2 regions of the Mycobacterium sp. ITM-2016-00317 genome follow, and region 2 is predicted to be linked to the other one. Evidence: riboswitches for the same ligand, from Rfam matches in the RefSeq annotation. Region 2 holds a riboswitch; the other holds the start of a gene.
What was found. Region 2 has a riboswitch for cobalamin ahead of C6A87_RS28340 ((2Fe-2S) ferredoxin domain-containing protein). Riboswitches for the same ligand answer to the same signal wherever they lie in the genome.
Positions count from the first base shown of each region.

Region 1 (8,267 bases), 1.9 Mb from region 2:
GGTCATCGGCGCCACCCCGAACTGCGCCGCCAGATCGACCTCCACCGGGAGACGTTCGCCGTCGTCGAGCAGCCCGAGATGGATGGCCTCGGTGATGCGCTGGACGATCTCGTCGGCACGACCGACCGGTGCCTCGGTGGCGACCAGCGGCGACAACGACGACACGGCCACCTCCTCCGCGTCCAGCAGGCCCGACGTCGCAATCTACCCGATCTCGAAGCAATTCCGTCGTTTCTGTTGCCGGTTAAACAATAGGACTGTAGTTTTTCGGATCACTCGGGTTCCTGCATGTACCCACCGGCAGAAAGCAGGCTCATGTCCACGACGCAACCCACCTCCGACGCGCGCGGCGACGAATCCGGCAAGAGCTTCCACGACTTCCACGACCACACCGACGCCTCCCATCTGCGGGCCCTCGGTTACACATCGGAGTTCAAGCGGGACATGAGCCCGTGGGCCAACTTCTCGTTGGGCTTCACCTACCTGTCGCCCGTGGTCGGCATCTACACGCTGTTCGCCTTCGCCCTGGCGACAGGCGGTCCGCCGATGATCTGGAGCCTCCTCATTGTCGGCGTCGGGCAACTGCTCGTCGCGTTGGTGTTCTCCGAGGTCGTGGCCCAGTACCCGGTCGCCGGCGGCGTCTACCCGTGGGCCCGCCGACTGTGGGGACGCCGGTACGCATGGATGACCGGTTGGGTGTATCTGGTGGCCCTGCTGGTCACCATCGCCTCGGTCAGTTACGGCTCCGGACCGTTCATCGCCGCCACCTTCGGCATCGACGCCACGGTGAACAACGTCATCGCGTTCTCCCTGCTGCTGCTCGCACTGGCGACCGTGATCAACTTCATGGGCACGAAAGTCCTTGCCAAAGCGGCGATCATCGGGTTCAGCGCGGAGATCATCGGCGCGCTCGTGGTCGGTGGCTGGCTGCTGATCGCGCACCGCGAGCACAACATCGGCATCATCTTCGACAGCTTCGGTGCAGGCGGCGACGGCGACTACATGTGGGCGTTCGCCGCCGCGGCGTTGATCGGCCTGTACCAGTACTACGGCTTCGAGGCGTGCGGTGACGTCGCCGAGGAGGTTCGCGATCCCGGCCGGCTGATCCCGAAAGCCATGCGACGCACCATCTACATCGGCGGCGCCGCAGCGACTTTCGTGTGCCTGGCACTGGTCCTCGCGGTCGCCGACATCCCCGCCGTCATCGCCGGTGAGGACACCGACCCAGTCAGCACGGTGCTCGGCGAGGCCTTCGGACCGGTGGGCTCGAAGATCATCCTGGTGATCGTGCTGATCTCGTTCCTGTCCTGCGCGATGAGCCTGCAGGCTGCCGCGAGCCGGCTCGCGTACTCGTACGGACGCGACGAGATGATCATGGGCAGTGCGCTTCTGAAGAAGTTCTCGCCGACGCGCCACGTGCCCCCGTACGCGCTGCTGCTGGCCGCCGCCGTGCCCGCAGTGATCATCCTCGGTTCCAAGTTCTCCACCGACGCCATCACCAAGATCATCAGCTTCGCCGCGCTGGGCATCTACATCGGCTTCCAGATGGTGGTCCTGGCCGCGTTGCGGGCACGGCTGAAGGGCTGGGTGCCGAGCGGCAAGTACTCGTTGGGCAAGTGGGGCGTGCCGGTCAACATCGCCGCGCTGGTGTACGGCGTGATCGCGATGATCAACATGGCCTGGCCGCGCACGCCGGACGCACCGTGGTACGACAACTGGATCGTCGCACTGTCTGCGGCCGTGGTCATCGGAATCGGGCTGGTGTACATGATGATCCACCCCCTGCACGACAAGAGCACCGCGCCTTACGCCGACGCCATCCCTGCCGAGAAGTAGAAGGACACACTGTGACCGCCACGCAACCGCCCTACCGGACAGTCAACCCGGCGACCGGCGAGGTACTGGCAAGTTTCGACACCACCACCGATGCGGAGATCGCCGCGGCGATCTCCGCGGCCGACGACGCGTACCGGGCGTGGCGGGAGCAGCCGCTGGCAGCGCGGGTCGACGTGGTACGCAATGTCGCAGAGCTGCTGCGCAAGCGCGCACCGGATCTGGGTGAGCTGGCCCGCACGGAGATGGGCAAGAAGCTCGACGAGGGTACCGGCGAAGCCGAGTTCTCCGCGTCGATCTTCCAGTTCTACGCCGACCACGCCGCGGAGTTGCTGGCCGATCAACGCATCCCGTCGTTCTCCGGGGGCACCGCGATGGTCCGCCGCCGTCCGGTCGGTGTGCTGCTCGGCGTGATGCCATGGAACTTCCCGGTGTATCAGGTCGCGCGATTCGCTGCGCCGAACCTCGTGCTCGGCAACGCGGTCCTGCTCAAGCACGCCGAATCGGTGCCGCAGTGCGCGCTGGCCATCGAGGAGCTGTTGCGGGACGCCGGTGTGCCCGACGGGGTGTACACGAATGTGTTCGCGACGTTCGGCCAGGTGGAGACGATCATCGGAGATCCTCGGGTGCAGGGTGTCTCGGTGACCGGGTCCGAACGCGCCGGCGCTGCGGTCGCAGCGACCGCCGGCCGGGCACTGAAGAAGTGTCTACTCGAGCTCGGCGGTTCCGACCCGTTCATCGTCCTCGACGGTGATGCCGCCGAACTCGCCCGCACCGCTTGGGAGTTCCGCACCTACAACATGGGACAGGCGTGCAACTCGAACAAGCGAATGATCGTCGTCGAGGATCTCTACGACGATTTCGTCAGCGAATTGACCGCGCTGGCAGCCAGTCCCCCCGCCACGGACATCGCCCCGCTGTCCTCGCGCGCAGCCGCTGAGACGGTCGCCACGCAGGTCGCCGACGCAGTCGACAAGGGCGCCATCCTGCACGCCGGTGGAGTGCTCGCTGAAGCGCCGGCGGCGTTCTACACCCCGGCCGTGCTGAGCGGCGTCACCCCGGACATGCGGGCCTACACCGAGGAACTGTTCGGACCCGTTGCGGTCGTCTACCGCGTACGTGACGAGGACGAAGCCGTCGCGCTGGCCAACTCCTCGGTGTTCGGGCTGGGCGGGTCGGTGTTCAGCAGCGACGTCACGCGCGCGGAGAATGTGGCGCGACGACTCGACGCCGGGATGGTCAACGTCAACACCCCTGCCGGGGAAGGGCCCGACATCCCGTTCGGTGGGGTGAAGCGTTCAGGGTTCGGACGCGAGCTGGGCGCCCTCGGCATCGACGAGTTCGTCAACAAGCAGGTGTTCATCGTCGCGGACTGACCCGCGCCCACTGGACCGCACTACAGCGGGACCGCGCCAAGGGCGTGCACCAACTCGTCTCGGCGACCTACAGTTTCGCCAACCCAGATGCCGCCGACAGCGGGACGCGACTTGACGTGACGAAGACCTCGGTCGGCGGACTGTACGGCTAGGTCACGCTGCGGATGTCGACTCCGCTTCGACGGAGTCCGAATCCACTCCGTCGGTGCCGGACGTCGTCTCAGATCCCTGGCCCGCGTCCATCGACGGCGCCGTAGCGTTGTCGCTCTGCTCTACCGCCGCATCGACCTCAGCCTCGGCATCGAGTTCCGCGGCCACCTCAACATCGCCCGAAACATCCTCGGCCACCTCGGCATCGAGTTCCTCGACCACCTCGGCATCACCCGAAACATCCTCGACCACCTCGGCATCACCCGAAACATCCTCGACCACCTCGGCATCACCCGAAACATCGTCGGCCACCTCGGCATCGCTCGAGGTGTCCTCCTCGGCGGCCGGCGCGGTCGCCGTGTCGCCGGCCGCGGTACGGGCGGTAGGTGCCGTCTGAGCGTCGGCCGGCTGCTCCACGTCACCGGCGACGTCCTCCTCGACCGTCGGGGTGGACGGGGTCGCGGCGGGCGAACCAGCGGTGTTGGGGTCGGGAGCGTCGCGGGTATACCCGGCGTCGACGATCGTCCGCAGTAACGGCTCAATCGGCAGCAGGAATGGGAACACAATCACGAGCGGCAATGGCTGCCGCACAAAGTAGTTCGTCGTCACTCCGCCCAGCACGTTCGTGGTGACGGTGATGTTGTCCTCCGGCACCCTGTCCAGGTTGTCGAACATGACCGGCACATGGACGAAGATCTCACCCAGCACCGCGTTGGCGACAGCCAGAAGGTTCCACCAGCGCTGCGGGAAGTCCGCGAACCCGTCGTACTCCCCTGTGACAGTCACAAGATCGTATTGGGTCACCGGTGGCGGCCTGAACGTGTAATTGAGTATCGGGTTGTACACCACCTTGTCGTTCTGGCGGGTGGTGTCCTCGACGGTGTAGAAGTCGAAGACTTCCTTAGGGGGAGCGTTGGTTTGAGCTTGCAGGTTACGCAGCACATCATCGACGACCAGGTTGCCTGCGGACAGGCCGACCACCGTGACCCGCTCGCCCTCCACGTAATTGCCGTCCTCGTCCTTGATCCGGTCGAGGGCGAGCTGGATTTGATTGGTGAGGCTCTCGATGCCGACATTGACCGATTCGGTCAGACTGTCGCTGAACAGGCCGGTAAACGGCCGTGCCTCGGCGGGCCACTCCACACTGACGAGTTCCTGGTTGCGGAACCTTCCGCCGAGGATATTCCGCATAACAAGGTTCGACAGCGACGGCGTATAGATGCCGCCGATGATCAGCGCCGAGGACTGAGCCTCCGCCGCCTGGGTCGCCGTAGTGGTAGCGAGCATTGTGGCGGCGACCGCCGCTCCGCAAAAGACACCCGCCTTGCGTGCACCATTTTTCATCGGTTCTCCGTCCAACGCAGAAGCTTCTCGGCCGGGATCCGGCCACCCCAGGAGAATAATTGGAGAAATTCGGCACCTGCCAGCTATTTGTCAGGCGTTCTAATAGCCATTGTTCTGGCAAAGCATTTCGCCATCGCCCCAGCGGCCGGGCGACCATCTTTCGCAATGTCCGCAATCACCGCGTATACCGTTTCCTTACTGGTCCTGCGCGGCGGCCGCTTTACTACCCCTTCGGATATCGGAGATGCCCGGGCGCACGGAGCTGCGTGCATGTCCGACGTTGCTGAATAAGGCTCAGTAAACGATTATAAAGTCTGCGGACAAGATCGGAAATCCATAGTTTATGCGACGTTTGCAATTACTTTCCCTCGGAATCAATTGCGTGCACTTTTCGCCCCAATCGTGTGGTGGCGGTACGCCTGCCGAGAAAACAATGCCGAAGTATTTTCTAGGGAAAGCACGACGGCGATCGCGCGAGCGTCCACGGCCGAAAAGGCACAGGGACCACACCCGCAGACCGGACCGAGTGCTTGTCAGCTATTGTCAGCGTGGCCGGTCGGCCTGACCGGCTCCGACGAGCAGGCAGGAAGCCGGTGTGAATCCGGCATGGTCCCGCCACTGTGACCGGGGAGCGAACCCCTCGTCGACCACGGCCGCCAGGCTGGAAGGTCGGGGCGAGCGTCGATCCGGGAGTCAGGATACTGCTCTCGTCGGCCCCTCTCGCTGGGACGTGGAGATCCCGGATGGAGCCGATGCAATGCCTTTCACGACACCATTCATGACGCAGTCGCGCCGACGCGGCGCACTCGTGCTGTCCGCCCTCGCAGTCGCAGTGTCGGGCTGCGCACCCGAAGCATCGGAGTCGCCGGAAGCGGTGGACCGCAACGGTTTCCCGGTGACGATCGACAACTGCGGCCAACAGATCGTCGTCGAGACACCGCCGCGGAGCGCGATCGGATATTTCCAGCACCCGGTCGAGTTGATGCTCGAACTGGGCCTGCGGGACTCCGTCGCGGCGACCGTCTATCCGGACAACCCTCCCCTGCCCCGCCACGACGAGGCCTACCGCGCCATCCCCGAGCTGTCGAACAAGGATGCGTCGCTGGAGCAACTGCTTTCGGTCGCACCTGATTTCGTCTACGGCGGTTACGCCAGCGCGTTCGACGAGTCGGCCGGGCGGTCCAGGCAGGCACTCACCGACGCGGGGGTGACCACGTATCTCAACCCGGAATACTGTGCTACCGAACCCATCACGATGGACGACGTGTACGGCGAAGTCCGCACCATCGCTGAGATCTTCGGCGTCGGAGAGCGGGCCGACGCCCTGGTCGAGACCATGCAGTCCAGCGTCGACAGCGCCCGGGAGCGCGTCGCCGGTGTCGAACCGCTCAAGGCGTTCGTGTACGACAGCGGCGAGGACTCCGCCTTCACCGCGGGCCGGCAGGGCATCGGTAACCAGATCATCGACCTGGCGGGCGCGACGAACATCTTCGCCGACCTCGACGACACGTTCGCCGACGTGTCCTGGGAGCAGGTGATCGAGCGCAACCCCGACGTGATCGTCATCTACGACTATTTCGGCACCCCGTCGGTGGAGCAGAAGAAGCAGTTCCTCAAGAGCAGACCGGAACTGGCGACCGTCACCGCGATCCGGGACGACCGCTTCGCGGTGCTGACCCTGCAGGACGCGGTGCTCGGCATCCGTGCCCCGTTCGCGGTCGAAGCCCTGGCGCGGCAACTCCATCCCGACCGGTTCTGATGAGCGCTCCGGTGGTCGCAGTCGACCGGACCGAGCCCGGCCGCGGCGGAAGCCGCCGTCCGCCCTACCCGCTCGTGCTCGTCGGGCTCTCGGTCCTGCTCGTCGGCTCGATGGTCGCCGGCCTGGCCATCGGCTCCATCGCCATAGCGCCTGCGGACGTCGTGCGCAGTGTCGGGGCCGCGCTGTTCCCGTCGGTCGTCGACGCCGACGTCGCTCCGCATGTCCATACGGTCGTCACCCAGGTGCGCGCCCCCCGCGTGCTGCTCGGCGCGGTGGTCGGCGCGGGCCTCGCGGTGATCGGCATGACCCTTCAGGCGCTCGTGCGCAATCCGCTGGCCGAGCCGTTCCTTCTCGGGGTGTCCTCGGGCGCCTCGGTGGGGGCTGTGGCGGTGATCGTGTCCGGGATCGGTTTCGCCGGCTGGCTCTCCCCCTCCGTGGCCGCGTTCGCCGGATCGTTGGCTGCGTTGACCCTGGTCTACGGATTGTCCAGCGCCGCAGGCCAGATCACCACCACTCGGCTGGTCCTGGCCGGTGTCGCGGTGTCCTACGTGCTCTCGGCGCTCACCAGTCTGATGTTGCTCACCGCAGACAGTGGAGACCGCGCCCGCCAGGTGCTGACCTGGTTGCTCGGCGGACTGGGCAGCGCGCGCTGGGACACCCTGTGGCTGCCGCTGGCCGTCGTGGTCACCGGACTGATCCTGCTGCTGGCTCAGGCCCGCACCCTGAACGTGTTACTCGCCGGCGATGCCGCGGCGACCACGATGGGCGTCGACACCGCCCGCTTCCGTGCCCAGATGTTCGTCCTGACCTCTCTGCTGACCGGTGTGCTGGTCGCCGCGAGCGGCCCTATCGGGTTCGTGGGTCTGATCCTGCCGCATGCCGTGCGGTTGATCGTCGGGAGCGATCATCGGCACGCTCTACCCGCTGCGGCACTGGCGGGCGCCAGCTTCCTGGTTCTTGCCGACATCGCGGCGCGGACTCTGGCCTCGCCTCAGGAGATTCCGGTCGGCGTCCTCACCGCACTGTGCGGCGGTCCGTTCTTCCTGTGGCTTTTGCGCCGGGATGCGCGCCGTGCCGCCACCGGAGCGCAGCAGTGAACGCGGCACGGCTGGAGATCACCGACCTCTGCGTGATCCGCGGCGCGCGGCGCGTGCTGGACCGCGTGTGCCTGACCGCGCACCCGGGCGCCGTGATCGGCGTCGTCGGCCCCAACGGCTGCGGAAAGTCGACACTGCTGCAAGCGGTGCTCCGGATCCTGTCGCCGGCGTCGGGTTCGATCACGATCGACGGCGTCTCCGTCACCTCGATGCGGCCACGGCAGCTGGCACGGACGGCTGCGGCCGTATTACAGGACGCTACCGGCGATTTCGACCTGCAGGTGCGCGACGTCGTCGCGATGGGCCGGGCGCCCCACAAGCGGAGGTTCCAGGGCGACAGTGCCGCCGACGACGCGGTCATCGCCGAGTCGCTGGCTCTGGTCGGCGCCGTCGATCTGACCGATCGGGCTTTCGCGCTGCTGTCGGGCGGGGAGCGGCAACGGGTTCTGGTGGCGCGGGCGCTGGCACAGCAACCGCGGCTGCTGGTGATGGACGAGCCGACCAATCACCTCGACGTGCGGCACCAGTTCGACGTGCTCGCGCTGCCCGCCCGGCTCGGCGTGACGGCGGTGATCGCGCTGCACGACCTGAACCTGGCCGCCCACTACTGCGACGAGGTGGTGGTGCTGCGCGACGGGATCCAGGTGTGCGCCGGCCCGCCCGAAGGCGTGCTCACCGCCGAGCTGATCGCCGAGGTCTGGGGCGTGA
Region 1 is NZ_CP134399.1:1,733,175-1,741,441, reverse strand. Features, by position in the region: gene C6A87_RS08280 (GntR family transcriptional regulator) at 1-165, opposite strand, end outside; gene C6A87_RS08275 (amino acid permease) at 316-1,836, shown strand; gene C6A87_RS08270 (NAD-dependent succinate-semialdehyde dehydrogenase) at 1,848-3,209, shown strand; gene C6A87_RS08265 (PE-PPE domain-containing protein) at 3,363-4,718, opposite strand; cobalamin riboswitch at 5,287-5,407, shown strand; gene C6A87_RS08260 (ABC transporter substrate-binding protein) at 5,482-6,462, shown strand; gene C6A87_RS08255 (iron ABC transporter permease) at 6,462-7,559, shown strand; gene C6A87_RS08250 (ABC transporter ATP-binding protein) at 7,556-8,267, shown strand, end outside.
Region 1: another riboswitch for cobalamin. It lies ahead of C6A87_RS08260 (ABC transporter substrate-binding protein); the one in region 2 lies ahead of C6A87_RS28340 ((2Fe-2S) ferredoxin domain-containing protein).

Region 2 (8,267 bases):
CTCGGCGAGTCGCTTGTCCGGATTCAAGGATTTCCTGGCCGGAAGAAGGCGGCGCGGAAGACACGGACAGGGCGAGCATGGATGGCAGGGATACTCCCGCAGCCATCACAGAAGGAGCACAAGCCATGTCCGAAATCATCGGGGGGATAGAGGTTCCCGACACCGCCGCAGTCGCCGAGGCGACCCGTCACGTGCAGGGCAACACCAGCTCGCTCATCTACGAGCACTCCCGCGCCTCCGGCCGGTAGCGTGCGCGCTACCCCCGAACGGGCCCCTGGGGGACCGACCTCCGCGCCGCAACAGGCTGAACTGGGTGGATGACCACTCGACCCACCACCGACGCCCGCGACCCCGTCGACGGGACGCCCCACACCACACCCGCCCGACGCCACCGGGGTATCAAGTGGTTCCTGGCCCTCGCGTTCCTGGGCGCGTGGATCCCGTGGCTCGGCGTGTACCTGCTCGGCGGGTCCCTTGACGATCTGGCGACCCAACTCGCCACCGCCGCCTTCGTCCCCGCGCTCGCGGCGTGCGTCGTCCGACGCTGGATCACCAGGGAGGGATTCGCCAATTCCGGTCTGCGCCTGCATTGGAGATCGTCGTGGCCCTACTACGTCGCCGCCGCGACGATCCCCTGGGGCGTGCTGCTCCTCGCGGTGGCCGTCGCGGTTCTCGCCGGGTGGTGGTCGCCGTCGGACCTGGACATGCCGGTCACGGCATGGGTGTATCTGGCGGCGGGACCGCTGGTCTGCGCGGCGACGGCGCCGTTGTTCTGGGGCGAAGAGTACGGCTGGACGGCCTACCTGCGTGACCGTCTGGTTCCGGGGCGACCGGTCGCCACCACATTCCTGACCGGCCTGATTTGGGGCGTGTGGCATTGGCCGCTGCCCTGGGTCGGCTACTTCGGAGGGGAAGTCGGTGTGGCAGAGGCTATCTGGGGCATGCTGTGGTGGGTGCCGATGAGCATTCTGCTGGAGTTCGTCATCGGCTGGTTGTGGTCGGGCACCGGGTCGGTCTGGCCGCCGGCGATGCTGCACGCGGGTGCCAATCTCGTCGCCTCGCTCGGCATGTTCCACGTTTTCGGCGGCACCGTCGGCGTCAGCGCCACCTCGTTCCTGCTCTGCGCCGGTCTTCTCCCGTTCGTGGCGGCGATCGTGATCACCGGTCGAGTGGGCCATAGACTCGCGTGATGGTCCAGGTCCCTGCCCGATCGTTGGGCGCCGCGATGGCGTCGGGGCCGCGGTACCTGGTGTCGTCGTGGCCGTGGCGCGCGCTGTTGTGGACGGTGTCCGGCGCCGCCCTGAGCGCTGTGGTCGTCGCCACCGCACCACTGACAATCCTTGGGGCAGGCTCACGTTCGCTGCGCAACGCGGTCTGGAAGCCGCTGTTGGAGTTGGAGTGCGCGCGGCTGTCGCTGATCGACAAGCCCGCCGCGGAACGGGTCAGGCACGACGTGGCAAGCGCTCGCGCGCAGCAGCAGGTGCCGAGTCCGCGCCAGGTCGGCCACATGCTGTTCACGGCGCTGGTCACGGGCCCGTGGGGCGCGGTGCTGGTGGCGTTCATGGCGATCCTTGTCGGCGTCATGGTGGCGGCGCCGTGGCTGGTGCGGCCCGGCGAGCCGATCAACGTCGCGCTGTGGCTGATCGACACCACCGGGGAGGCCTGGGTCGCGGCGGTGACGGGCCTCGCGGTGCTGGTGCTGACCGCCTACCTCGTCGGGGCCTACGCCGCGGCGCTCGGGCAGCTGACTGTCATCGCGATGACCGATCCCCAAGCGCTGCAACGGGAAGTGGCCCGGCTCGAGCAGTCGCGCACCGCGCTTCTGGACGCGGTCGAACAGGAGCGGCGGCGTATCGAAAGCGAGTTGCACGATCGGGTGCAGCACCGTCTGGTGGCGTTGGCGCTGACATTGGGCATCGCCGAGAGCGTGCACGGCGACGACGAGACGGGCCGGCTGGCCGCCGACGCGCACCGGCAGCTCGACGACACCCTCGCCGAACTGCGGGCGGTGCTGCTGGGCATCCTCCCGCGGGCGCTCACCGAACACGGGCTCGCGGCGGCGGTCACCGACTTGATCGGCGCCTACCCGCTGCCGGTCAGCACCGACTTCGGGGCCACCGAGAGACCGGGGCGCCTGCCCGCGGTGATCGAGCACACCGCCTATCTGGTCATCAACGAAGCGCTGAGCAACGTCGTCAAACACTCGTCGGCGTCGGCCGTGACGATCACCGCCGACCGGCAGGACGGCAGGTGGTGGCTCACTGTCCGCGACGACGGCCGCGGCGGCGCCAGCGTGCGCCCGGGGCGCGGGCTGGCCACACTGGCCGCCCGGGTGGAGGCCGTCAACGGCACGCTGACCATCTCCAGCCCGGACGGCGGACCCACCGAGATGAGCATGCGATGCCCGGTGTGACGCCTCGTCCCGGCGAAGGGCTGCGCATCGTCCTGGCCGAGGACGCGCCGTTGCTGCGCGCCGGGATCGTGACGGTGCTCGAATCCGACGGCCATCAGGTGTGCGCGGCCGTCGAGACCGCCGACGAACTGCGGGCGGCGGCGCGGACCCACCAGCCCGACGTGGTGGTCACCGATGTCAGGATGCCGCCCACCCACACCGACGAAGGCATCCGGGCCGCGATCGAACTGCGCCGCGCCACACCGGGCCTCCCGGTGGTGATCCTGTCGCAGTACACGTCGGTCGGGTCGCTGGACCAATTGCTGGACCGCACCGCTGCTGCCGGGCGCGGCGGGCTGGGCTACCTGCTCAAGGACCGTGTCGCGCACGTGCGGCACTTTCTCGACGCGGTCCGCGACATCGCCGGCGGGGCAACCATCATCGATCCGGACATCGTGGTCGCACTGGTCGGCGCCTCCCGCAGACGAGGCGTGCTGTCGACACTGACGCCGCGTGAGGAGGAGGTGCTCAGCCTGATGGCGCAGGGCCTGACCAACTCCCGCATCGCGCAGCGGCTCGTCGTGTCCGAGGCGGCGGTCCGGAAACACGTCGGCGGCATCTTCGCGAAGCTCCCGCTGGCTGACGACGGGGATCGGCGAGTCCTCGCCGTGCTGACCTATCTCAACGAGTCGTGACCGCCGGCGCGCCGATTCAGAAGACGCCGCTGTAGGCGTTGAGCGCGGGTTGCCCACCCAGGTGCGCGTAGAGAACCTTGGAGGTGGGCCCGATCTGGCCGGACCGGACCAGGTCGATCAGTCCTGCCATGGACTTTCCCTCGTACACCGGGTCGAGGATGACCCCTTCGAGCCGGCCGGTCAGCCTGATGGCATCGACGGTCGACTGCACCGGGATGCCGTAGCGGTCACCGGCCCAACCCTCCAGGACGACGATCTCGTCGTCGGTCAGGTCTCGGCCCAACCCGATGAGTTCGGCGGTGTTGCGTGCGATGCGGGCGACCTGAGCGCGTGTCTCTGCCGGTGTCGCCGACGCGTCGATACCGATGACCCGGCGCGGGCGTCGCTGACCGGCGAACCCGGCGATCATTCCCGCGTGGGTCGAGCCGGTGACCGTGCAGACCACGATGGTGTCGAAGAAGATCCCGAGTTCGTCCTCCTGGCGCTGCACCTCATAGGCCCAGTTGGCGAAACCGAGTCCGCCGAGACGGTGATCGGACGCCCCCGCGGGGATGGGGTACGGGGTGCCACCGGCGCGGCGCACGTCCTCGATGGCGTGATGCCAGCTGTCCTTGAACGCGATGCCGAATCCGGCGGGGTCGAGACGGACGTCGGCGCCCATGATCCGCGACAGCAGGATGTTGCCGACCTTGTCGTTCACCGAATCGGGCCAGTCGACCCATTTCTCCTGCACCAGTACCGCTTTCAGGCCGAGCTTGGCTGCGACTGCGGCCACCTGACGGGTGTGGTTGGACTGCACCCCGCCGATCGAGACCAAGGTGTCGGCGCCTTGTTCCAGCGCGTCGGGAATGACGTACTCCAGCTTGCGGGTCTTGTTCCCGCCGAACGCGATACCGGAGTTGACGTCCTCGCGCTTGGCCCAGATCTCAGCGCCCCCGAGGTGCGCGCTGAGCCGGGGTAACGGATGGATCGGGCTGGGGCCGAAGGTCAGCGGGTAGCGCGGGAAGTCTTCGATGGCCATGCGTTCTCCAGAGTTCGTCGCCCGCCCGCGGGCGCGGGCTCTCCGTCCAGTGTGCAACATGCAATATATTACCGCACGCCGACCGCGAAGAAATTCTCCGAAATCGTCCGGCCGGAACCGCTGACCCGGTGCCGCGTCCCGTCTTAGGCTTAGGTGCAGGAACTGGCTTTCAGACCTGAGTGAGCGTGGAGCACCATGACAACCACGAACGTGAAATGTCCGCACTGTACGACGGTCAACCGGATTCCCGCCGCCGCGAACGGCACTCCCGGCTGCGCCAGATGTCATGAGCCGCTGCCGTGGATCGCCGTCGCCGGTGACGCCGACTTCGCCGAGGTCGCCGAGCGCTCCAAGGTACCGGTGCTGGTGGATCTGTGGGCCGCGTGGTGCGGTCCGTGCCAGACGGTCGGTCCGGCACTCGAGCAACTCGCCACCGAACACGCGGGAGAGCTGAAGGTCGTCAAGGTCGACGTGGACACCGCGCGGCGGACCGCGGCACGGTTCTCGGTCCAGTCGGTGCCCACTTTGCTCGTCCTGGCGGACGGTTCGGTGCTGGCCCGTCAGGCGGGCGCCGCCCCGGTGGCCTGTTTGCGGGCCTGGCTGGATCGGGCGCTGAGTGGGGCGGGGTCGACTTCCGGTCCGGCGCACCGCTGATCCCGTTGCGCGGAGTTCATGACCTCTGGCCGGGACGTCTGGCCGAACCGGCGATTCGGGGCGCACACTCGAGGTGTCGTTCGAATTTAGGGGGCCGCGATGAGCGAGCAACTTCACGACTTCTTCGGTGAGGTCTGCGCGCGGTACTTCCAGCCCGCGATGGACATGTATCCGCCATGGGGCGTAGGGGCCGTCGAGCGGATGTTCATGCTGACCGACGCCGTTCAGGATCCGCTGGAACAGAGCCGCCACGGCGCCATGGAGTGGGGTCGGACCGAGATCCCGCACGCCCGGATCGCCGAGGAGTTCTTCGTGATCACCCAGCACGGCCTGATGTACGCCGCCGAGGTGAACGGGGTCCACCGGGCGCTGCACTACCTGGCCACGCCGCCGGCGTTGTTCGATCCGTTCGTCGACCAGGCCGAAACGTCCGAACTCCGCGACGGCGAGGTCGTGGTCGTGGACAGCCGGTTCGGCCGCGAGCTGGCCTCAGCCCACCCGATGGACGCCGCGTTGCGCCGCATCCTCGACGAGCATCTGGCGCTGCGGGTGACCCTGCCGCGAACCGGGCCGGCGATCTGAACCCCGGCTGACGGGCTACCGGATCCGGGCGTCCTCGATCGGCTCGCCGGCAGTCAGGTGGCCGTCGATCAGCCGGTCCACGCGGTCGGGGGTCATGCCGCCGTACCAGACGTCGTCGGGCTGGACCGCGACGACCGGGGCGTGGTTGCAGGGGAACATGCAGCCCGCCGCGGTCGTCAGGACGTCACTGTCCCGGAGGCGTCGCCGTGACAGTCCCTCCGCGAGGGCGGCCCAGGTCTTCTCGGCGCCGCGGGCGCTGCACCGGGGGCCCCGGCAGACCAGCACGTGGTGACGGTAGGCGGGGACCTCGGCCCAGGCCGCCGAGGTCAGGGGCGACTCCGAGCCGGTGACCGGCCGCGCTTTCTCCAGCGCTGCGGTGACCGCGGCAGGGTCGATCGGGTCGGTGTCGAGCAGCCTGGTGGCGACGACGACTTCCGGCGCTCCCGCCCCACGTTCGCGCCACCAGTGCGAGGCGATCCGGCGCAGCCACGAGTTACCGGGCGCCAGCTGTCCGAACGCGACGCCGACCAGTTCGATCCGCCCGGTCCCGCCGTCGGCGAGCTCGGTGAGCACGGTGCGCAGGGAGGGTTCGGTGATCTGCAGGAAGGCCAGGCGGGCGCCGAGGGCGGCAGCGGTGGCCGCGAGATCCTCGGCGGCATTGGCCTCCCGGATCGACATCCCGACGAGGACTCGGACCGCTTCGGTGTGGGCATGAGATGGGTGCACGACGGGCACGACCTTTCTCGGGGTAGACCGCCCCGAGTTCGCAAGGTGCGGTGGGTCGAGTGTCTGGCTCACGCACGCTGGACGAAGCGCCGCTGACAGTGGCGGTACCGCGCCGGATTCACACCGGCTTCCTCGGATCCCATCGCAATGGACGGACCAGAGGCTAGCAGGACGCCCACTGCTAACGCCGTCGTCAGAGCCGGCGATAGCAAGGTATGGCTCTCGTCCGTGCTGCCGCCGCGCTCGCCGTCGCGCTGATCGCGCCCTGGCCGGGGATGGCGACCGCGCACGCCCAGTCGTTCGCGCAGCTTCCCGCGGTCCCGGTGGTGGCATCGCCGACGTGCGGGGGCACCGTCAGGGCGGAGGCACAGGTGGCACCCGTGCAGACCTTCGATCAGGTGGAGAACGGTGTCCGGGTGGCGATCAACTACGACGCCGGTCGATACGACGGGTCCTGCTCGCTGACCGTCACCGCGGCGTGGGCCAATCTCGACACCGGAGCCTCCGGACACGGCGACATCACCGCGGTCTCGACGATCGACGGGCACTACGGGTTCATCGGGTACGCCAACACGATGTTCCAGACCGGCGCCGGCACCGTGGTCGTCACGCTCAGCTCGCACCCCGGCGCCGAACTGCGGGTCACCGCGTAGCCGCCCGCTACCGTGAGGGCATGGCAGGCGCATCTATGTCGTCACCCACCCGGAGGCGACGCACCACGTCGACGGCGTGGTCGGAGGCTGGCACGACTCCGACCTGACGGCGCGTGGCGCCCGGCATGCCACCGCCATCGGCCGTGCGCTGGGTGACGTGCTCACGGGCTGCGGGGCCGAGGTGTTCTCCTCTGATCTGCTGCGCGCCCGACGCACGGCCGAGGTCGTCGCGGCGGCACTGAACACCGTCCCGGTGCTCGACCAGCGATTGCGCGAGAAGTCCTACGGGGTAGCCGAAGGCAGGCCGCAGAGCTGGCTCGATGCGCGATTCATCCCGCCGCCGGTCACCGGCGACCGAATGTCCCATGACGAAGGAATCCCCGGTGCGGAGACCAAAGGTGAGTTCGCCGCGAGGATCTACTCTGCCGTGGACGAAATACTCTCTGGTTCAACACAAGACATCGTGATCGTGACCCACGGTTTCGCCTTGACCTACGTGATCACCGATTGGCTCGGGGTACCGATCGCGCATGTCGACCGCGCCGGCTTCACGGCGGCCCCGGGGAGCATCACGACCCTCGTTGAGGACGACTACTTCCACAACAGGCAGGTCAGCGTCCTCGCCGATATCAGCCACCTCGCCGACGACACCGCGGCCGTCACGGATGGGCTTGCAGGAGGTGGTCGAGCACGTCGCGGCTGAGCGCGACCCCGAAGAGTTTCAGTCGCCCCAGGGGCATGGACTCGATCATCTTCAACGTCTCGGTCCCCAGGCTGTCCTGGTCGGGCATGGCCGCCATGTTCTGTTGGAAGATCGAGATGAGCCGCGGCCCGGCGACCGGATGGGCGAACACCTCGCCGATCGTCGAGTTCTCGGTGAGCGGGACTCGCACGTCGTCACCGTCGAGGTGAATCACGGTGGTGTGGAGGATGTTCCGGCTCGACTGCCCGATCCGCAGGCTGTACTCGCCACCTTCGACCACCCATTTGTCGACGCGATCGTCCCAGTAGGCGAAATCCGTGCGCGGGATGCGCACCGTCACCGGACTGGTGGTTCCGCGGGCAAGCTCGACGACCTGGAATCCCCGCAGCTCCTGCGGGGCCCGGGCGATGCCGGACACCGGCTTGGCGGAGTAGACCTGCACCACGTCGCGACCGTCGCGAGGTCCGGTGTTGGTCACCGCGACCGTGACCACGATCTCGTCGCCCTCGACGACGGCGGTGGCGGCGTCGTAGCGAAACGTCGTGTAGGACAACCCATGCCCGAACGGATAGGTCACCTCGACGGCTCGGGCGTCGTAGCCGCGGTACCCGACGAAGATCCCCTCGCCGTAGAGGACCCGGGAGTGTTCGCCCGGGAAGTTCAGAAAGGACGGCGTGTCCTGCAGACGCTCCGGCACCGTCTCGGCGAGCCGACCGCTGGGGTTGACCACGCCGAACAGCACGTCGGCGACCGCCGCACCCCCGCCTTGGCCCAGAAGGGCGCCGTCGAGGACCGCCGCCGCCAGCCGGTCCACGTCGGCCAGCCGGACCACACCGCCGTG
Region 2 is NZ_CP134399.1:5,903,186-5,911,452, reverse strand. Features, by position in the region: gene C6A87_RS28380 (hypothetical protein) at 1-150, shown strand, start outside; gene C6A87_RS28375 (hypothetical protein) at 126-248, shown strand; gene C6A87_RS28370 (CPBP family intramembrane glutamic endopeptidase) at 318-1,190, shown strand; gene C6A87_RS28365 (histidine kinase) at 1,190-2,413, shown strand; gene C6A87_RS28360 (response regulator transcription factor) at 2,401-3,087, shown strand; gene C6A87_RS28355 (1-aminocyclopropane-1-carboxylate deaminase) at 3,104-4,108, opposite strand; gene trxA (thioredoxin) at 4,304-4,762, shown strand; gene C6A87_RS28345 (glucose-6-phosphate dehydrogenase) at 4,862-5,344, shown strand; gene C6A87_RS28340 ((2Fe-2S) ferredoxin domain-containing protein) at 5,360-6,070, opposite strand; cobalamin riboswitch at 6,106-6,246, opposite strand; gene C6A87_RS28335 (hypothetical protein) at 6,286-6,723, shown strand; gene C6A87_RS28330 (histidine phosphatase family protein) at 6,755-7,426, shown strand; partial or broken gene C6A87_RS28325 (glycoside hydrolase family 3 C-terminal domain-containing protein) at 7,383-8,267, opposite strand, start outside.